Regions from separate parts of the Roseibium alexandrii DFL-11 genome, predicted to be linked through region 3. Evidence: riboswitches for the same ligand, from Rfam matches in the RefSeq annotation. Region 3 holds a riboswitch; each other region holds the start of a gene.
What was found. A riboswitch is a leader RNA that binds a small molecule or an ion and turns the genes downstream of it on or off. The one in region 3 is predicted to bind S-adenosylmethionine.
Positions count from the first base shown of each region.

Region 1 (7,106 bases), 370 kb from region 3:
GGCCGAAGCCGGGATCGAAGAAACCGGCATAATGCACCCGGAATTCACCGACCAGTGGATCGAACGGCACCATTTCTGCGGCATAATCCGGCGGGACGTGGACGGCCTCCTGGCTGACGAGTATATAGAAAGCGTCTGGATCAAGGATCAGTTCAGCGTTGTGACGGCGGTAGATCGGTTCCCAGAAATCAAGCGGGTCTTGCGCGCCGACCAGATCAACATCAATCAGCCCGGAATGGTGCTTGGCGCGGTAACCGATCAGGCTGCCCGGACCCTCGCCCTCCAGATCAATGGACAGCTGCACGCCGCCGCCGATCCGTTCATTGCCACCGCTCATCAGGGTTTCTGATTTGTGGATGCCTTGAAGATCAGCGTCCGGGATCAGCGATTGCCCCCGCCGGAACCGGACCTGGCTGAGGCGTGAGCCGGAACGCACCAGGATCGGAAAGGTGAGCGGCGAAATTTCCGCATAAAGCGGCCCGGTGTAGCCCGCAGGTATGGTGTCGAATGCCTGGCCATTGTCAGTGATCACGCGGGTGAAAACATCAAGACGCCCAGTGGAACTTTTCGGGTTCGCTGTTGCCGAAATGTCGGGCCGCAGCGCCAGGCTTTCCTGTAACGGAACAATGTAGACGCACCCCGTTTCCAGAACAGCCCCGTCCTGAAGATCGATGGTGTGCAGTTTCAACTGCTCCAGACGGTCCGCCACCTTGATGTCCGGACCTGGCAGAAAACTTGCCCGCACCCGGTAAGCAAAGGTTCCAAGGCGCAGATCGAGGCTTGCAGGCTGAATTTGGCCTTTGACAGGGGGCTGTGCGGCGGAAATTTCCTGCGCTGCGAACATCGCCTGAATGACGCGCTCGGGCAAAATTCCGCTCGCTGCGATCAATGCGCTGCCTGTGGTGGTTTGGTCCGCTGATACGTTCATCAATTCATCCTGCAATCGTCGTCTAACGTCCTTAAAGGATGCGGCTGGTCCCGCCAACTCTCTTTCTGGTCAAACTCAGGAAAACGGCGAGGTAGATTGACCGAAAGCCCATTTTCGCTTAAGTGAAAGCCACCTCGTGGTGATTTGGGCCGGCCGGCTTGCAGCCACGTTAAACAAGTCGCTAAAAAGGCCGGAGGTGCAAACCCCGGTCTTAAGGCTGGGGTTTTTTCGTTTGGAGCGAACATCGACATGACTGACACCAAGAACACCGCCGGAACCAACTGGCGCCCTGCAACCGCGCTCGTTCATGGCGGCACCACCCGCTCACCGTTCGGCGAGACGTCCGAGGCAATGTTTCTGACACAGGGTTTCGTTTACGACAGCGCGGAAGCAGCCGAAGCGCGGTTCAATGGTGAAGATCCTGGATTTGTCTATTCGCGGTATGCCAACCCAACCGTCGCGATGTTCGAAGATCGCATCAAGATGCTGGAAGGCGCAGAAGCAGCGCGGGCAACCGCCAGCGGTATGGCCGCGGTCAACCTCGCCCTGATGGCGTCGGTTAAAGCCGGGGATCATGTGGTTGCGGCGAAGGCCCTTTTCGGCTCGTGCCGGTACATCTGCGAGACCCTGTTGCCGCGCTTTGGTGTTGAGAGCACACTCATCGATGGGACGGACATTGATCAGTGGAAAGCAGCCGTCAAGCCGAACACCAAGGCTCTGTTTCTGGAAAGCCCGACTAACCCGACGCTGGAAGTCATTGACATTGCCGCGGTTGCGGAAATTGCAAAGTCGGTTGGTGCCCGCCTGATCGTCGACAACGTGTTCGCAACGCCGATGTACCAGTCCCCGCTCAGCTTGGGCGCAGATGTGGTCATCTATTCCGCCACCAAACACATTGACGGACAGGGGCGCTGTCTGGGTGGTGTGGTGTTGTCAGATGAAGAGTGGATCACCGAAAAGGTGATGCCTTTTGTCAAGCACACCGGCCCGCACATGAGCCCGTTCAGTGCCTGGGTGCTCTTGAAGGGGCTTGAGACATTGCCGCTGCGTGTGGCGCAGCAGACGAACAGCGCCGGCCAGATTGCGGACTTCCTGGCAGGTCAGTCCAAGGTGAAACGACTGATTTACCCGGGGCGGGACGATCACCCGCAGGCCGAGATTGCCAAGCGCCAGATGCGCGGTGGTGCCACGATGGTGGCGCTTGAAATCGAGGGCGGCAAGGAGGCTGCATTCCGGTTCGTGAATGCGTTGGACCTGATCCGGATCTCCAACAATCTCGGCGATGCCAAAAGCCTGATCACCCACCCGGCAACAACCACCCACCAGTCGATTGGTGAGGAAGCCCGCGCTGAGCTCGGCATTACCGACGGCATGCTACGCCTTTCTGTTGGTCTGGAAGACCCGCAGGATCTTCTGGAAGACGTCGAAAAGGCACTGGCGGCGATATAACTGGGTGGGTCGGGAACTCAGGATTGGACATGGAGAGCACCATAGGTATGGTGGTTACCGTACCTAAGGAGTGATGGGTAAGATCCAAGCCTTGCCTTGTCGCTGCGATGGATGAAGGATGCCATGGCAGAAAAGGATCGTAAGTTGGAGCCGGTCGACCTGGACTTGGGAAAGGTCCTGACCGCCTTGGCGGATCCGTATCGGCGCCGGGTGATCCGGGAATTGGCCCGGGCGGGCATGGGGACGGAGCGGACCTGTGCCTCCTTCCAGCTTCCGGTCAGCAAGGCCACTGTCACACACCATTTTCGCGTGCTGCGCGAAGCCGGACTGATCCGGCAAGTTGATCGGGGCAATTCCAGAACCACCGCATTACGCAGGGAAGAAATCGACACTCGATTTCCCGGATTGTTGCCGCTGATTGCTGAAGAGACCAGCCCCTGACATTATGGTCTAACGCGTGGACGTCAGAATTCCGGCCGCCGTCAGCAAAGTGCCGCCTGCGGTCCGGTTCAGGAGTCTTGGGTGTTGTCTCAAGAAACCGAGACACTGTTTGGCTCCGGCCGCATAAAGCATCACAAAGGCGAAATCGAGTGCAGCCATGGTCGGGCACATGATGGACAACTGAGGCAGAACCGGCGCCGCAGGGTCAATGAATTGCGGAAAGAAGGCGGTGAAAAAGACCAGAGCCTTCGGGTTGCCGAACGCAACCGCAAAGCCGCTCGCATAAAGCCGCGCCGGGTGTGACGATCGATCCGGCGCCGCTGCGTCTATTAGAGTTGGCGCTGACCGCCACATTTTTACTGCCATGTAAATTAGCACGCCAACGCCTGTCCATTTGATCGCCTGAAATCCGACAGCTGAATTAGCAATGACGATGCCAAGGCCCGCTGCGACCAGCAGCATCTGGATCATGTTGGCGGAAATGTCTCCCAAGGCCGTGTAGAGCGTGCGTTTTGTCCCGAAGCGCAAGGCATGAACCATACCCAATAGAATACTGGGGCCAGGTGTCATGGTCAGGATGAGAGAGGCGGCGACGAAGGCGAGCCAGTTTTCAAGGGGCATGATGTTGTCCAGACGAGAATTGTGCTGGAAGGTCGAATAGAGATATATATTGGTATAAGAAAATAACTTGAGGTTATATTTTGCCGTCAGATTCTCAGGATCTTCCTCTCGCAATGGTCCGGGCTCTTCGGATCATCGGGGAAACGGGAAGTGTTTCGGAGGCTGCAAGGGCCCTGGGCATATCTCAACCGGCTGTTAGCAAGGGCATTGCCCAGCTGGAAAAACGGTTTGGATTGGATTTGCTCATTCGCGGGGCCCGGCCGCTCGGGTTGACCGAAGAAGGGCAAGCGTTGGCGGTATTTGCCCGTCAGGCCGATCTTCTGCAAGACAAGGCACTCCGCCATTTGCAGGATGTCCGGCGGGACAAGATCGGGACCGTCCGTCTCGGGTCTTTTGGATCGTCCGCCTCCTTTCATATTCTCCCACGGCTACTTGGGGCGTTTGGCCGGAAGTTTCCTTGTATTGACGTTGAGATCCTTGAATTCCCGGACGCAGATCTTGAAACGGTCTTGCGCAGTGGCGGTGTGGATGCGGCGATACTGGCGGATCCGCATAAGGAGGACCTGGACATTTTCCCGCTCGTGTCGGACGAATTGGTTGCCTTGGTTCAGGACGATCATCCGTTGGCGGTACGGTCAACGGTGCGGGCAGAGGATCTTTGCCGCGATCCCTTTATCCTGACCAAAGGCGGGAGTGCGCCGTTGGTCGAAAAGTGGTTCGCGGCAGCCGGACAGACGCCGAAGGTGGCGCACACCATATTGCAGGTGAATTCGATCCTGGCACTGGTCAACGCAGGCCTTGGAGTGTCGATCATTGCAAAACTGGCTCTTCCGTCTGAGCCGGCTGGCGTGAAAGTCCTGCCGCTCACCCCGACTGCGCCAAGGTCGATTATCTTGGCTCGGATCGACAAGGCTTCGCGGTCTCGCGCTGCGCAAACATTCTGGCAATTCTGCGAGAGCACCGGGCCCTGAATGGCATGGCCCTGAGGGGTATGGCCAAGCGATCAGCGATCCTTCAAGGCGCGGAGACCGATCAGGACGCGGGCCCCGGCGGACACAAGGCAAACGCAGGCAAAAACCCAGGCAAGGACAGGGAACCAGGCTGGCAGCAGCGCCATCAGCAAAAAGAGGCCGATCGTTTCGGTGCCTTCCGCGAGGCCGCCGATGTAGTAGAGAGACTTGGCCCCCTGGTGGCTGGTCGAAAGGTTACGTTTTTCCGCCATGATGGCAAAGGCGAGAAACGCCGAGCCATTGGCATAAAAACTTGCAAGCAGAGCCGCTGCGGGCAGCGCATTGGTCTCTGGAGCCTGGATCGCAAAGGCGAGTGGAATCGCGCCGTAGAAAAAGAAGTCGAGCGTGATGTCCAGATAGCCGCCAAGATCCGTTTTCTGGCTGGCGCGCGCAACCGCACCGTCCAATCCGTCAAATAGCCGATTGAGAGCGATCAGAGCAAAGCCGGCCAGGAAATATCCAAAAGCAATTGAAACGGCAGCCAGACACCCCAGGCAAAAACCGGACACTGTCACCATATTGGCGCTGATGCCGGCATTTGCCAGCCGCACCCCGATTGCATTCAAGGGAGGATCGATCATTGGTCGAAGGCGGGCATCAAACATGAAGAAGCGGCTTTACGAAGGATTGTTTGGGCGTTAATGCGAAATCCGGTCCGATTTCACAAGCCATACTCTTTCACGGTTGCGTCAATCGCCCTATAAGCCACATGCAACTCGGCCACCCGGCCGGAATGATAAAAGGAACAATCGTGTCTGGCAGTTACCGCGCCATAACCGACAATATCGAAGTCTCCGTAGAGCCCTATTATCTGGACGATGAGTCGAAGCCGGAAGACCAGGAGTTTATCTGGGCCTATCTTGTTGAGATCCACAATGGTGGTGACAAGCCGGTACAGCTTAAGAGCCGGTATTGGATGATCACGGACGCTCTCGGCCGTCTGGAAGAGGTGCGCGGCGAAGGTGTGGTTGGTGAGCAGCCTGTGATCGAGCCGGGTGAGACCTACGAGTATTCCTCCTATTGCCCGCTGGCGACCGATTCCGGCATCATGGCTGGTTCGTACGAAATGGCGCGTCCAGACGGCACAACCTTCCAGGTTGAAGTGCCGGCATTCTCGCTGGACCTTCCCGATACGATCCGTAGCCTCAACTAGGTCGGGCACTGGCACTTTCAGACACTGTAGAGGCCGCCGGCAAACCCGATCAAGACCCACAAGATCCATTTCCGGCGGTTGAACGCGGTAAGCAGAGCAACGGCCAGGATCGCCATGACAGCATAGATCGCATGTCCGGCAAAACCGGTTCCAAGGACGAGCGCAAAAAGATCCGGGTCGCGGTTTTTGGCCAGCGGATAATGATACTCGGCGAACATCACCAGCGAGACGGCAGTGACGCCAACGATCCAGCCAACAAAGGCGATCAGCATCCGCACACCCCAGTGGGCCTTCTTCTGGGCTTTGTTGCGGGAAACCTGCCGATTGGGGCGATGGGCTTGAGCGGGGTGCCTAAGGGCGACTTGCTGCTGATGGCGCCTTAACGGATAGCGCACAGTCGCCTGATAGCCTTGTGAAGGCTTGTTCATCCCCATCTCCGCATGATGCCCCTTGGCCTTTTCGGCTCTGATCGGGTCTTAGCGGCCTCCCGGTTAGGGGCGGGTAAAGCTATTAATTCAATTTGGAACGATTTGGGCAACCAGGCGGAGTTTGTTTAATACACCCTGAACCTTGATCCAAACTAGCGCACCGTCACACTAGCAGAATGCGACTGGTCATGGACCCAGTTGGCGATAAGGTCGAGTGTTCCCGGCGCAAAGGCCTCACGCCCCAAAGCCAAAAAGGCCCATTCCACCCAAAAAGGCATTTGGTCGGGGCGCTGATAATTGAACAAATCAGAGCGCAACAAGCCATGAGTGGCACCGTCGATGATCTCGAACCGATTGGCTGGGTGTTGGTTTTCCAAAATTTGCCGGTAGGTCTGAGAATTATAGTCGGGATCAACGTTCAGGTCGTCGCTGCCATGAATGATGAACATCGGTTTTTCGGAAGTCTTCAGCGTTTCTGTTGAATTTGAACGCCAGTTCCTTTTGACGAAGTTAAACCGATCCTCCAGCATCGGGCTGGATGTGTCTTGAGCGGTAAGATAATCGGCGTAAGCCGCCTCTGGGCCCAGATACTGCTCGTTCCGACCAGCTTGGCGATCCAGTTCGCTTTTGATTGCCTCTGCTGAAGCGCCGTCAGCAGCCAGTCTTTGCCGTGTGTAATATTGCCCTTGGCGTTGCCAATCGACGGCACCTCCAATGAGCACAAGAAAGTCTGTTGGTTCGCTTTCCTGGGCCAGGTGAGGCAGCACCCATCCGGCCTGAGAAAACCCCAGAAAGCCGAATGAAGACAGTGACAGGCCGGGAAGTGTTTTCAACTGAGAAAGGGCCGTCTTCGCAAGGTCAGCCCTGTCACTCATGGAATGGTCCAGCCAATTTCCTTGGCTAGCGCCGACCCCTGGCTTGTCCCAGGAGTAAACGGCAATGCCGCTCTCAAGAAAGACCTTTATGAGCGGTAGGTATCCGCCGCCCGAGTACCGGTCCTGCGGTCCGTCGCCATGGACCAGCAGTATGACAGGAGCGTCCTGCACGCCGGGCAGGTGCAGGGTCCCGGAGATTTG
Region 1 covers NZ_CM011002.1:2,563,726-2,570,831, reverse strand. Annotated here, with positions in the region: gene SADFL11_RS11940 (2'-deoxycytidine 5'-triphosphate deaminase) at 1-928, opposite strand, end outside; SAM riboswitch at 1,055-1,134, shown strand; gene SADFL11_RS11935 (O-succinylhomoserine sulfhydrylase) at 1,178-2,377, shown strand; gene SADFL11_RS11930 (ArsR/SmtB family transcription factor) at 2,501-2,818, shown strand; gene SADFL11_RS11925 (LysE family translocator) at 2,828-3,439, opposite strand; gene SADFL11_RS11920 (LysR family transcriptional regulator) at 3,553-4,410, shown strand; gene SADFL11_RS11915 (CDP-alcohol phosphatidyltransferase family protein) at 4,443-5,054, opposite strand; gene apaG (Co2+/Mg2+ efflux protein ApaG) at 5,183-5,602, shown strand; gene SADFL11_RS11905 (hypothetical protein) at 5,620-6,030, opposite strand; gene SADFL11_RS11900 (alpha/beta hydrolase family protein) at 6,183-7,106, opposite strand, start outside.
Region 1: it holds a riboswitch for S-adenosylmethionine, as region 3 does, so the genes downstream of both, SADFL11_RS11935 (O-succinylhomoserine sulfhydrylase) here and SADFL11_RS13590 (hypothetical protein) in region 3, are expected to answer to the same signal.

Region 2 (7,106 bases), 2.2 Mb from region 3:
CAAAACGATCACGCGCGCGCGGCATTTGACCGACCCGACGCAGCTGGCGGACAAGATATTTGATGCAGGGGTTGCCCTCTTGGAGGCGGAAACAGATGGGCGCCGCTTCCGTCTGATCGGCATTGGGGTCAACGACATCTCAGATGCCTCTCAAGCGGATCCAGAGGACCTTCTCGATGCAACGTCGGGACGGAAGAAAAAGGCAGAACTTGCCATCGACAAACTGCGCGGCAAGTTCGGCAACTCAGCTGTCGAGCTTGGCTTGACACATGCCGCGAAACAGGCACGCAAAGCCGCCGAAGACAAGTAGACGATTACTCGCAGTCAGATTTGTCGGTCAGATCTCGAAGTTCCAGCGCCGTCATGGTTCCGGCAATTTTGAAATCGCCGTAATCCAGAACAAGTTTATCGCTCACACCGTTTTCAAACAGCCTGAAGGACAACTGGTAGACGGGTGTCTGTTCGCCGGAATTTTCCTGCGTGGAGGGATCGAAATAAGCAACGGTCACCGGCCAGGATGCAACAGCATCCAAGGCGTCCTGCCGTTCGCCATCAATTTCCGGCACAATGCCTACGGCTTTGGCACCGATGACGGCAGTGGTCCCAAAGACTTTGTCTCCTGTTTCTGCACCATCATAAATGTCGCTTGCGGTGAAATGCCCGCCATCTTGCGCGGTCTTTACGATGTTCATCAGGTGCTCTGTTGGAAACTGAACATCTTGGCCGATCTGCAGAGACTTTTCGTCCGGTTCTTTCAGTTCGACCGCCTTCAAGCCCGTTTCAGTCCGCGCCAGTCCCCGGCTCGATTCGACCAGTTTCTGATCGACATAGGTCTTGGACAGAAATTGGTAACTCTCTGCATCCGGGCCCTCGAACGACGTGGTCTGAAGATCTGTTACCTGAGAGCCACCACTCAGATCCCGGAACTCGGTGACAAACCGGAAATTGACGCTGTACCCTTCGCAAGCATTGCCTGAAAACTCATAGACCATGCGTCCGGAGAGACCTGCAATCCCGGACTGTTGCTCGGTATCGGAAAGCTTCATGTCATAGACAGCTCTATGCGGGGCAAGCTGTATGCCCGCCACTTTGGCAGCTGCTTCACTGGCACCAAAAGTGACAACCACGATGGCCGCCACAGCGCACTTAAATAGAAAAGCAGTTTCAAAAGCCCGGTCTGAAACGGTTCGCCGCATCACTTTTCCTCGTCACCGCCTTTGGAGCGGAAATTTCTTGTTTCTATTCTTTTATTCGGGTTCATGCCGGACTGCCAGCAAGGAATGCCCGGCCCCACCGATAATGTAGGTCACAAAAACAGGCGCAAAACCATTAACTGGACTTTGTTTTGTAACGAGGTGGCGAACAAATACCGCCCCCATCTGCCGGAAATGAGCTTGTCAGTTTCTGCAATTTGGGCCAAGACACCGGCAACTAACCATTTTTATCGGGGACACACATGACCAGCAAAACCGAAGCCCGCTTGGCCGAACTCGGCATCACACTTCCAGATGCCGCCGCACCAGCTGCCAACTACGTGCCTTTTGTCAAGACCGGCAATCAGCTGTTCATTTCCGGCCAGCTGCCGATGGACAGCGGTGCCATCGCCGTGACCGGCAAGCTTGGCGACGGCCTTGAAGTTGAAGACGGACAGAAAGCTGCAAAACTCTGTGCCATCAATCTCCTCGCACAGGCAAAGGCGGCAACTGGGGACCTGGACAAAGTGGTTCGCCTGGTCAAGATCGTTGGTTTTGTGAACTCAACGGGTGATTTCACCGACCAGCCGAAGGTGATCAATGGTGCGTCCGATTTCCTGGTTGAGGCTATGGGAGACAGTGGCCGCCATGCACGTTCCGCAGTCAGCGCTGCCTCACTTCCGTTTGGCGCCGCAGTTGAAATCGAAGCCATTTTCGAGATCGCGGACTAATTCCGCTCTGGCGGGGCCCCGTAAACGCTCCGCCAATTCCGGACAAATCAATATGTCACCAGAACTTGCCGCCATTTTCGCCCGGCCAATCGCGCACCGGGGGTATCACGATGCCAGCAACGGCATCATCGAAAACACTCCAACCGCAATCCAGCAGGCTGTGGACAAGGATTACGGGATTGAAGTTGACGTTCAGCAGACCAGTAATGGTGAAGCGCTCGTCTTTCACGACGATGACCTGGATCGTCTCGCAGATGGCAGTGGGCCGGTTTCCGGGCTGTCTTCAGCAGATCTCGTCAAACTGCAAATGCGCACGGGCACAGACCACTTATGGCTGCTCCAGGATCTTTTTGATCTGGTGGATGGCCGCGTGCCGCTGGTTGTCGAAATCAAGTCCTTGCTCCGGCGCGATGCGCAAGGTGACTTTGTCCGCCGCGTTGTTGATCAGGTCGATGCCTACAAAGGACCAGCCTGCATCAAGACCTTTGATCCGGACATGTTGGCAGTGGCAAAGGAGCACAACAATTCCGTCCTCCGCGGGATTGTGGCAGATGCGGCCCGCCCCGGCCCGGACTACACACGCCACAGCCGGATGGACCGTTTCATTTTGCGCCATCTGCTCCACTTTCCACGCACAAGTCCGCACTTCATCTCCTATGGCGTCAACGATTTGCCGAGCCCCGGCCCCAGCATGATGAAAAAGGTTTTCAAGACACCAATCATGGCCTGGACGGTCCGGACACCGGGACAGTTGGAAGTCGCAAAACGGTTTGCCGATCAAATCGTCTTTGAGGGCTTCGATCCGGATCAATAACGGACGAACATTCTTGGACTGGCATTCCCTCTTGCGGCGCAGCAAAGCGGCTCTACATTCTTGTCAACAACCCTTTTATGGCGGGCCGACATACTGACATGACGTCTTCTATTTCACCGGACAATGAACAGCCGCAAAAACCTGGCGCCGGTGACGCGGAGACGACACTTTCCATTAGACTTCTGTCGTCCCTGGCAGATGTGCCAGCTGACAAATGGGATGCGGTTGCCAATCCCGGCTGGCTCCTCAGCCAAGGTGGAAAGCTGACACGCACACCGGGCGCTGGTGAGTCTCAAGATCTCACTTCCACCCTAGCCCCTGAAGCTGATTCATTTTCTGAAGAAACAGACTTCAACCCCTTCTTGTCTCACGCCTTTCTGGAAGCACTGGAGGCGTCCGGCTGCGCGACACGCCAGACAGGCTGGATGCCCCGGCACATGGTGCTGGAGGATGGTAACGGCGCGGTTCTTGGAGCTGTTCCCGCTTACCTGAAAAGCCACTCCCAGGGCGAATATGTCTTCGATCATGGCTGGGCCGATGCATTCTACCGGGCTGGTGGCGACTATTATCCAAAACTCCAGATATCGGTCCCTTTTACTCCGGCTACAGGCCGCCGGTTTCTGACCAGCCCTGACATCAACCGGGAAGCCGGGCTGCAGGCACTCGCGGCTGGCCTTGTACAGGTTTGCCAACGCACCGGCGCCTCCTCGGTCCACGCGACTTTTTTGACAAAACCGGAATGGCAGTCACTTGGTGACCTCGGCTATCTGCGGCGCACGGATCAGCAGTTCCACTGGGACAACAACGGCTACGACACCTTCGACCAGTTTCTTGGTGACCTCGCCTCGCGCAAACGCAAGGCAATCAAAAAGGAACGCCGCGAAGCACTCAGCGCTGAAGGCCTCGAAATCGAATGGGTTACCGGCAGCGATTTGACCGAGGCCCATTGGGATGCGTTTTACGGATTTTACATGGATACGGGCGCCCGCAAGTGGGGCCGCCCTTATCTCAATCGTGCTTTCTTTTCGCTGATCAGTGAACGGATGGCCGACCGCATTCTTCTGGTTCTGGCAAAACGCAACGGCCGGTATGTGGCCGGAGCCCTCAACTTCATCGGATCGGAAACCCTTTTCGGTCGCCATTGGGGCTGCACCGAACACCATCCGTTTCTGCATTTTGAGCTGTGTTATTATCAGGCAATCGATTTTGCCATTTCCAAAGGACTGAAACGCGTCGAAGCCGGTGCTCAGGGAGCGCACAAGCTCGCGCGCGGTTATCTGCCGCAAACGACCTATTCGGCCCACTGGATTGCTCATGAGGGCCTTCACGACGCAGTTGCGGACTTTCTGGAGCAGGAGCGGCGCGCGGTTCAGCGGGAAAACGAAGCGCTGGCTGAGCATGCCCCCTTCCGGAAAGACAGCTGAACCTTCAATTCGCCACGCGACTGAGATCCAACACCAATTTGCGTCTTTCACAAGATCGGCATTCGTCTGTACAGGGCTTGCCCGATCGCGTCCAATCCATTACCTAGAGACCATCATCAAGAGTTGGGACAGATGCCCCACGCCAACCTGCCGATCCGGGCAAGGTGGTTCTTCGAACAGAAGATGCGGCCCTGAACTTTAAGTTCAAAGGCAACGAATCGGATCGAAGAAAGGCATCTGTCTCTGGTTACAGGACGCGCAAATGCCGATAAAAATTCCAAACGATCTTCCCGGCCGCCCCATTCTGGAATCCGAAGGCGTGATGATCATCCAGGAAGCGGATGCCATGCGTCAGGACATCCGCCCGCTGCGCATCGGTCTTCTCAACCTGATGCCGAACAAGATCAAGACAGAGACCCAATTCGCACGCCTCCTCGGTTCCACCCCACTTCAGATCGATCTGACGCTGGTGCGCATGACCAACCACGTGCCCCGCAACACGCCGACTGAGCATCTGGAAGCGTTTTATCGGCCCTGGGAAGAAGTCCGGAACGAGAAGTTCGATGGGTTCATCATCACCGGCGCCCCGGTCGAGAAGCTACCGTTTGAAGATGTCGGATACTGGCAGGAAATGCGCGATGTGCTGGATTGGACCCAGACACATGTTCATCGCACGCTGACCATCTGCTGGGCCGCTCAAGCGGCCACTTATCACTTTCATGGCATGCCTAAATATGCGCGGGACGACAAGGCAACGGGCGTCTACCGGCAACGTACACTCGCACCGGCCTCGCCGTATCTCCGAGGGTTTTCCGATGATTTCTGTTTGCCAGTCTCACGCTGGACGGAAACCCGAAAGGTCGACATCCCGGACGGCAGCAATCTGATGGTGCTTGCGGAAGATGACGAGACAGGTATGTGCCTTCTGGACGACCCGGAGCATCGCTGCCTGCACATGTTCAACCACATTGAGTATGATACCACGTCTCTAGCAGATGAATTCGAGCGGGACAGCCAGGTATCTGACACGCCGCTCCGGCCACAGAACTACTTTCCGGACGATGATGCCACCCGGCAGCCCGTAAATCGCTGGCGTGCCCACGCGCATCTCCTGTTCGGCAACTGGATCAATGAAATGTATCAGTCCACACCGTTTGATCTGAACGATATCGGGCATTAATCCGGACATTGCCAGGCGTTCTCAACCCTTGTTGTTAAACCGCCTGGCAGAGTACTGTGGCCAACGACATTCGAAGATTTTTCCTTTTAGAGGTACGCATGCCGATCGAAACGCCAGCCTATGATGACCAGAACATCTTTGCCAAAATCATGCGCGGAGAACTGCCGAGCCACAAGGTCTATGAAGACGACAAGACGGTCGTGATCATGGACATCATGCCGCGCGGAGACGGACATGTGCTCGTCATTCCGAAGGCTCCGTCCCGGAATATTCTGGACATTGCGCAAGAGGATCTGAACGCTGTGATGGCCACGGTCCAGAAGATGGCTCATGCCGTTATCAAGGCATTTGGGGCGGACGGCACCACAATTCAGCAGTTTTCTGAACCAGCCGGTGGCCAGGTGGTGTTTCACACCCATGTTCACATCATCCCCAGGTTTGACGGTGTCAAGATGAAGCCGCACACCGGCGAAATGGCAGACAACGATCTTCTTGCCGAACAAGCCGACAAGATCCGCGCCGCGTTGGGCTAGGCCTTAAACCTGCGAAACTGTTCCGGAGGCAGGGTGTAGCGCCTCCGGAACCCCTAAACCTTGCCTCAGCTCGCGGCGGCGATCCGTGCCGGGTTCGCGGCGGCCTCCTGCTCTGAATCGAGCACGGCCTCATTTTCCAAGACACGCTGGAAACTCGGCCGTGCGGTAATCCTCTCGGCATACTCGGTAAAGACGGGCCAGTCCGGCACAAGATCAAACATCAATGTCCAACGCAGAGCAGATCCCCAGAAGATGTCTGCTGCGGAAATCTGATCCCCGAGTATATGGGGTGCTTTTTCCAGCTGCGCCGCCAGCGTCTTCATCACGGCGTCATAGGTGCAATACGGCGCAATCTGCCGCGGTATATCCGTGTCGAACGCCTTGTTGACCACGGCGGGCTCAAAGGATGCGGCATAAAACACCATCCATCGCAGATAAGCGCCGCGCCGGGGATCGGTCAAACATGGTGTCAGTCCTGCCTCGGGATAAAGATCGGCAACATGCAGGGCGATTGCGATGGATTCGGTAATGAGTGTCTCACCGTCTTGAAGTGCCGGCACCTTCCCGAGGGGATTGATCTTCAGATACTCCGGCGACTGTAAATCACCGGCTTTCGCGTTGTGTACTTTCAACTCGTAATTGGCACCAAGTTCATCCAGCAGTATGCGGAGCGTGCTGGCGCGGCTGCGCGGTGCATAATGAAAAACGAGTTTGTGATCGGTCATGGCGGGACTCCTTTGATCCGGTGCGGCCAATTGGCCAATGCGCGCCATGTATCAGCCCCCTCCTGCCACCCCTCTGTCAGGAGTGTCAGGAGCCCAAGATCACCCATCCAGTCAGCAGAAAAACAACCGCGGACAGCACGCCGACGATCACGCGCTGCCCCAGAGCCAGAAAGCAGACAAACCCGAAGGCCGCGGCCGCCAACCGCAACCAGATCGGCGTATCGCCCAGCACGCCTTGAGGAAACAGGACAAGCTTGGAAATCACACCGGCAACCAGTGCCGTTGCAACGCACCGGACCCAAATGAAAAGTTCGCTGTCTTCGCGCAGTTTCCCGCCGGCAAAAACGCCCAGCCACCGCCACACATCGGTTGCAAGCCACCCGGCGACGAGGATCATCACATAGGGCCACCACCAGGTTTCCGTCATGAGATCACTCATGACAGCCCCCGGCGCCAAAATCGGGTTGCAAGATAGGCAAGCGTTCCGCCAAGCAGGCCGGTCCAAA
Region 2 covers NZ_CM011002.1:721,010-728,115, reverse strand. Annotated here, with positions in the region: gene SADFL11_RS03460 (DNA polymerase IV) at 1-310, shown strand, start outside; gene SADFL11_RS03455 (cell envelope integrity EipB family protein) at 315-1,196, opposite strand; gene SADFL11_RS03450 (RidA family protein) at 1,457-1,924, shown strand; gene SADFL11_RS03445 (glycerophosphodiester phosphodiesterase family protein) at 1,977-2,738, shown strand; gene SADFL11_RS03440 (GNAT family N-acetyltransferase) at 2,837-4,162, shown strand; SAM-I-IV-variant riboswitch at 4,271-4,390, shown strand; gene SADFL11_RS03435 (homoserine O-succinyltransferase) at 4,425-5,342, shown strand; gene SADFL11_RS03430 (HIT family protein) at 5,447-5,875, shown strand; gene SADFL11_RS03425 (glutathione S-transferase family protein) at 5,941-6,600, opposite strand; gene SADFL11_RS03420 (AzlD domain-containing protein) at 6,686-7,039, opposite strand; gene SADFL11_RS03415 (AzlC family ABC transporter permease) at 7,036-7,106, opposite strand, start outside.
Region 2: it holds a riboswitch for S-adenosylmethionine, as region 3 does, so the genes downstream of both, SADFL11_RS03435 (homoserine O-succinyltransferase) here and SADFL11_RS13590 (hypothetical protein) in region 3, are expected to answer to the same signal.

Region 3 (7,106 bases):
GGTTGTTCTGTGGTTCACGGTCTTCATCGGAATGATGGTGTCGATGTACCTGGATTCCAGATCCATGCCGCTGCCGCGTCTCGACGTGGCGGGGCGCACGCTGATTGGCAGCGCCAAACTCGCCTTTGCGGTCGGAATGACCGCTTTGGCTGCACTGACCTATTATGAAATCCCTATGTTCTGAGTTGACAGGAGACACCAATGTTCAATTCAAAATGGGCACATCGTGGCTTACCCATCCTCTTGATCTGGATTGCAGCGCCAATGCCGCTCTGGATCATGGTCATTCTGATGCTGATTATCTGATTGATAGCGTTGTGTTTTGAAGCGGTTGGGCTAGATTCGGTAAAACACGAAACTGGAGCGACCGCTTTGAGTGAAGAAACACCGCAAGAGGAATTGACCCTCCGGACAATGGCGATGCCCGCCGACACCAATGCATCTGGCGATATCTTTGGCGGGTGGGTGCTGTCTCAGATGGATCTCGCCGGGGGGATTGCCGCGGGGCAAAGAGCGCAGGGCCGTGTTGTCACGATCGCCGTCGACAAGATGAAATTCATCCGCCCAGTCCATGTCGGAGACGTCTTGTGTGTTTACACAAGTGTTGGCCGCGTCGGGACTAGCTCCATGGAGATTAAACTGGAGGCTTGGGCTCTGCGGCACCGTTTCGGCGGCCGGGAAAAAGTCACCGAAGCGATTTTCACGATGGTCGCCGTTGATGACCAAGGCAAGCCGCGTCCAGTCCCCAAGGACATTCCGGCTCCGCAGTAATCAGGCGCGCAAGGATCTGCGCGCCAGCAGGTCCGCAAACAGCTCCTCATCGACGGCACAAATGCAGCCATTGGCCCAAAGGCGCAACAGTGCTTGTAAGCGGTCAACCCGCTCATGCTGGGTCAACCGGCGTTTGTGGCGTGGCAGTCCGCCATACACCCGGATGGTCTTCATGCGGGCCAGCACACAATCTTCCGCCGTTGATTGCCAGATCTCGGCCGCTGTTTGGTCGGCCGCTTCGGCGTCCTGGTATCTGATCAACTCGGCCGCTTGTCCGGCCAGCGCATCTTGAAACAAAAAATCCTCCATCGGTTACCCGAGGAGGACTGGCGCATGAAAACTACCGCTTCGTTGCCGCGCAGCCACTTTTGAGTGTCTGGACGGCCGCATCCCTGTTGCGGAAACCACCTTGCCCGGTCGGCAGGTTGGCGAGGGCGCCAGCCCTTCTCTTGATGATGGCGGGCTTATGCCATGAGTTCCGTTTTTTGGCAAGTCATCCAAGAACCGAAGGATTCCAAATGTTATTGATCGCGGTCATAGTCGATTTTTCCATCGACCAGATGAATGCGCCGCTGCATACGACCGGCAATATCCATGTCGTGCGTCACGGCTATCACTGTGGTTTTTTGCTGATCGACGATCGACTGGAGCGCAGTAAAGACCTGTTCTGTGGCGACAGAATCGAGGCTGCCGGTCGGCTCGTCCGCAAGGATCAGGTCCGGTGCATTGGCAAGGGCTCGTGCAACGGCGACGCGTTGACGCTGCCCGCCGGACAATTGGGCAGGTTGCCGGCTCAAAAAGTCCTCCAGACCGAGGTCTTCCAAGAGACCCGCCGCGCGGTCTTTTTGCTCAGTTGCAGCCAATGCGCCGAGTTTTTGCATCGGAATCATCACGTTCTCCAGAGCGGTGAATTCCGGCAAGAGAAAGTGAAACTGGAAGACAAAGCCGATCTTTTCCAGCCGCAAATGGGCCGTTTCGGACTTCGATAAATCGTGCGTCTTGCGGCCGCCAATCAGGACTTCGCCCTCCGTCGGCCGATCCAGAAGTCCAAGCAGATACAAGAGGGACGATTTTCCGGAGCCGGATGGGCCGGTGATTGCGACGAACTCCGATGTGCCGATCGAAAACGAGATGTCCTCTACAAGGGTGACCGGAACTATGGCTGGAAGAATGCGGGTTAAGCCTCGCGTTTCCAAAAGTGGGGCAGGGGTGCCGTGGATTGGGGCAATGCTCATGTCAGGTTGCGCCCCGGATGATGTCGACAGGATTGAGCGCGGCGGCCTTTCTGGCCGGTACAAAACCGGCAATGCCCGCTGACAGAAGCGCCAAGCCACTGGCGATCACGTAATGCACATGAGAAAAGTATATCGGCAGACGGGTCATTTCGATGTCGGTGGTGACCTCAAATTTGATTGTTGCCAAGTAAGTCGACAATCCAAATCCGAGTGCTGACCCGACAAGTGCTCCGAGTACACCGATCACCAAACCCTCCATAACGAAGATCTGCTGGATGTCGGGTTCCGGAAACCCCAGCGATTTCAAGATGGCAATGTCCCGGGCCTTTTCGTGCACGATCGTTGAAATGATGTTGTAGATCCCGAATCCGGCGACCAGAAGAATGCCGCCGACAGCGGTAAACATGATCACGTTGCGGACAAAGAAAGCCTCCATCAGACCCTCATTGGCCTCTTCCCAGGAAATCGCCTTGTAGCCTAACTGCCGTTCAGCCCGTGCGGCAATGGCGACGGCCACATCAATGTTCCTCAGCCGGATCGTGATGGCGTTGATGATGTCGGGTTTTTCCAGAAGGATCTGGACGGCTTTGAGAGGCGCATAGGCGAGGCTTTCGTCGCTAGTGGTGATCCCGGTATGGAACAGGCCGACAATCTTGAACCGTTTCGCGACCCCGTTTGCTGAGGTCAACGTGACCGTGTCTCCAAGATCGGCACCAAGCCGTTCGGCCGCCTTGTCGCCAAGAACCAATCCGTTGGAGGTTGTGCCGAGGTCCTCAAAATCCCCCTTCCGGATATCCTCACCAATGTTGGAAACGAGAAGCTCTTGCTTTGGGCGGACACCAATCAGCGTCATGCCAATGTCTTGACCGCTGTAGCGCAGCACAGCCTGGCCCGTCAGGCGCTGCGCGATGTCGCCATCGACCCAATCCCGCAGCGACGCTAAAGCTTCCGTTGGATTGCGGATCCCACGCAAATCTTCCAACGGCCGCAAACCGCGAAAGGCAACAGCATCATAAACAGTGCTGGCCGGTTGGGCCGTTGGCGTGCGCTTATCGTCCTTGATCTCCACGTGCGGAATGGCGTCGATCAAGGTTGCCATGAAGTCACGTTGAGACCCCTCCATAAGGGCGGCCATGGCAATGGAAAACCCGACGCCCAGTGCGACACCAAGCGTGGAGACCACTGTTTGCCGGAGCCTGTTGCGCACATGGGTCGCCGCGATGCGGAACTGAAGGATCATTCTGGTGTGCCCTCGGCCACCGGCTCCACCTTCTGGCCATCGGAGAGATCGTCGCGAAACGGCAGGAGAACAGTATCTCCGTCAGCAAGACCATCGAGAATTTCGACATGGCGGTTTCCGGTAATCCCGGTTTCGACTGTGATGGTCTCAACGGTATTGCTGCTGGAAACAGTCTGAAGCCGCTGACCATCGAGAGCTGCCACCGGTACCAACACCGTTTCCGGCTTTTCAAGGGTGACTATGTTGATTTCTGTTGTCATGCCGATGTGAAGCGGCGTGTCCTTTGGAAGATCCAGATAGACGCGGTAATTCTTCAGCACAGGATCGCCCTTGGGCGTGATCCGCGAAACGGTAGCGGTAAGGTCTTGCCCCGGAAATGCGTCCGCCCGAACCAGCGCTGTTTGGCGCGCAGCGACTTTTGGAATGTCCTCCTCATTCACTTCCGCGACAAGTTGCAGTGGTTTGGGCTGGCCGATCCAGAACAGAATGTCTCCGGTTTCTGCGACCTCGCCGACAGACCCGTCCTGCCGTAAAACGACGCCGTCCATCGGCGCGACGATCCTATAGTCCCGCAGGCGTTCTGTTTGCGCAGCTATGACGGCATTGACCTGGATAAGCTCGCTCTGCGCGCGGTCATAAAGATGCTGGCTGATGACCCGGCGCTCCAGCAACTGCAGGGCCCGCTCACTCTCAGATTTCGCAAGGGATTGCCGGGCTTCCAGTTCGGCAAGCGCTGCCCGCGCATCGCCGCTGTCGAGTTCGGCCAGCTGATCGCCCTTTTGCACGACCATGCCCTCACAGCCGCATAAAGACACGATGCGTTCCCGCAGAATGGACGTGACCTTCGCCCAATTGACCGGTTCGACCACGGCCGTCGCATAGACAACGTCGGCAGCCGATCCAATAAACGCTTCAGTGACGGTAACCTTCGGGGGCCTGGCAGACCACCAGCTCCATGCTGAAAAAGCCGCACCGAGAGCGGCCAAAATGAGCAAATAGCGGAAATATCGCATGGCAGAACCTGTTTCGTATTCAGCCAAACTATTCCGTTTAACGAGGTCCGCCATGCGGTGGATCAATCGACAGATTTCACGATGACCAGAAACGGTTAAGCATGCTCAGAGAAAGGAAAAAGCCGGCGGATCGCTCCACCGGCCCTAACTGCAGATGCGAAAGAGGATCAGAGGTCCGAGACCTTGACCACCAGCTTGCCTGTGTTGCTGCCATCGAACAACTTGTTGAAGACGACTGGTGCGTTTTCCAGCCCCTCCTCAACATGAAGCCGGTACTTGAGCTTGCCCTGCATCATGAGTTTGCCGAGTTCTGAAAACAGCATCGGATAGGACGCATAATGGTCCGGCATGGTGAAGCCCTTGAGCATCAAACGCCGCCGGATAATTGTTGTCATATCAAGCGGATCCGGATCGATATCGCCGTTGTAAGCGGAAATGAACCCGCAGAAGATCATGCGGCCATGCGCGGCCATATTGCGGAAGGCTGCCTTGAAGGGCGCGCCGCCGACATTCTCGAAATGCAAGTTGATGCCGTCCGGTGCGAACTCGGCAAGCCCTTTGCTCAGATCATCGGTCTTGTAGTTGAGCGCGGCGTCGAAACCGAGTTCCTTGGTGAGCCAGTCGCATTTTTCCTGGGTCCCCGCAATTCCTATCACACGCAGGCCGAGCGCTTTGCCGATCTGGCCGGCAAGAGAGCCAACAGAACCCGCGGCACCGGTGACACACAGCGTTTCGCCTTCTTTCGGTTGGCCTTCAATCACCAGGCCCTGATAAGCGGTCACCCCTGGCAAGCCAAGTACGCCCATATAGTGCTCGATCCGGTCCATTTGCGGGACAACGCTGATTTCGCCGGGGGCCACGTCAACATACTTGGTCCACCCGGGGGTGCCGGAGACCCAATCGCCGACTTTGTAGCCGTCAGACTTGCTTTCCTCGACAATCCCGACACCCAACGAGCGCATCGTCTCACCCAGTTGAACCGGAGGAATGTAACTCTTGGTGTCCGGCGACACCCAGCCGCGCATGGCCGGGTCCAGGGAGACATACACGACACGAACGCGCGCCTTGCCATCTGCCAGAGGTCCCATGTCTTCTTCGACACGGTCGAAGTGTTCCGATCCCAGCTTTCCTTCGGGACGGGATTTCAGGGTCAAGCGCAGGTTCTGCATCTCAGTGTCCTTGGTTTAACTCACAATGTGTATATGCACCGCATTATACGTAAGCGAACCATCCTGCTGAGCGCAAGTGGCAAGATGTCTCTGAAACGGTCATCGACAAGCCGAGTTGTTCGGTCTGTTCGTCACAACGCGACCGGCCTGTCAGAGCTCAATAGTGTGGTGGTTTTTCGATCTGGTGACCCGGCAACACGTTTTCAATCAACTCTTCGACCTGATCGGTCATGTTGAGGAGCTTTCGGGTCAACCGGTCAATCTGTTTCCCTTGCTCAACGACAACGCCATTCAGCTCATCGATTGTGTGCGTGGCGTGGGCTAGGTCGATCTCAAGTTTTTCGAGCCTATTGTTAAATTCGGCACTCATGTGGGCGGTCTCTTCGCATCAAACAATCTTCGGTCACTGTCTAGTGGCATTCCCAATTTACGGCAAACGAATCTGTTGGATGGTGGAACCAGCTTGCGACTTGGCATGTGGCACTCAGTTTTTAGAGAAAAAACAGAAAAAAGTTGGCCCGAACCTGAATAACTGTGCGCATCCGTTAGCGAATTTTGAGCGCTAGTCTGCCACGAGCTTGGCGCGCTTTTTCAGCAAACCAAGTTGTAAATGAACCCTCAATCTTGGTTGTGTCCTGCCCCGGGTGTTTGCAAGAGATGCCCTTGAAATAATTGGGATTTGAAAGTATCGCTAGGTGAGTTTAAGGAGTTATTCGTTCTGAGATTCAATGGTAATTGGAAGAAAAAACTCTTTGCCGTAAAGAGCGGGGACAGGTCAGCATAACAATGCTTTTACATCTAAAGGTTGTATATTGGAAATTTTTTGAATAGAAATTTGGAAAGAGGAAATTTGTTGTGCGGTGCAAAATAAATTCCTCAAATTAGGTTGTTTGTATATTTCAACTAAACCAAAAATAGATTTTGGTTACTTGCTCGGTATCAACTCCAATTAATTCCATTATCCGAATATTAGGTTTTCTCTCTTCTTTTGAGAGCATCTTTGATGATGTCTCAGGAGGAGATTAGGGAATGATCAAATCAAAAATTGCGGTACTCCTGATTACCGGACTTTCGATGGCTGGGTCCACCACAGCATTCGCAGCAGATCGCGGCTCAGCAGATGAAGCAACAGCAATGCTGGATAAAGCTGTGGCTCATTACCAATCTGCTGGGGCGGATACGGCACTCGCAGATTTTTCAGCTACCGATAAGGGTTGGCAAGATCGGGATCTCTACGTTTTCTGCTTCGATGATGCGGGAGTAACGGTTGCTCACGGGGCGAACGCGAAGCTTATTGGTCGTGACCTGTCGGGTCTCAAGGACGCCGATGGCAAAGAGTTCGTGATGGAACTTGTGAGCACAGGCAAATCGGGTGGCGGCTGGGTTGACTACCGTTGGCCGAACCCGGTTTCGAAGAAAATCGAGCCAAAGTCGTCGGTCGTTAAGTCCGCTGGCGATCACATCTGCGGCGTTGGCATCTACAAGTAAGGCTCGCCACTGCTCGGCTTAGCCAACCAAATGATACCGATGGCCGTTTCGGCCATCGGCCTTCAATTAGAATATAATATTGGATGGAAAAATGAACTGGTTCGCCAACCTTGCTTTAGCAAAAAAGATGTTCGTCACACCGGTCATCCTATTGGTAGGATTGGGAATTGTTTCTGTTATTTCCTTCATG
Region 3 covers NZ_CM011002.1:2,933,502-2,940,607, reverse strand. Annotated here, with positions in the region: gene SADFL11_RS13600 (hypothetical protein) at 1-184, shown strand, start outside; gene SADFL11_RS13595 (acyl-CoA thioesterase) at 415-771, shown strand; gene SADFL11_RS13590 (hypothetical protein) at 772-1,068, opposite strand; SAM-I-IV-variant riboswitch at 1,109-1,232, opposite strand; gene SADFL11_RS13585 (ABC transporter ATP-binding protein) at 1,293-2,006, opposite strand; gene SADFL11_RS13580 (ABC transporter permease) at 2,008-3,246, opposite strand; gene SADFL11_RS13575 (efflux RND transporter periplasmic adaptor subunit) at 3,243-4,313, opposite strand; gene SADFL11_RS13570 (NADP-dependent oxidoreductase) at 4,427-5,428, opposite strand; gene SADFL11_RS13565 (SlyX family protein) at 5,586-5,798, opposite strand; gene SADFL11_RS13560 (cache domain-containing protein) at 6,458-6,916, shown strand; gene SADFL11_RS13555 (methyl-accepting chemotaxis protein) at 7,008-7,106, shown strand, end outside.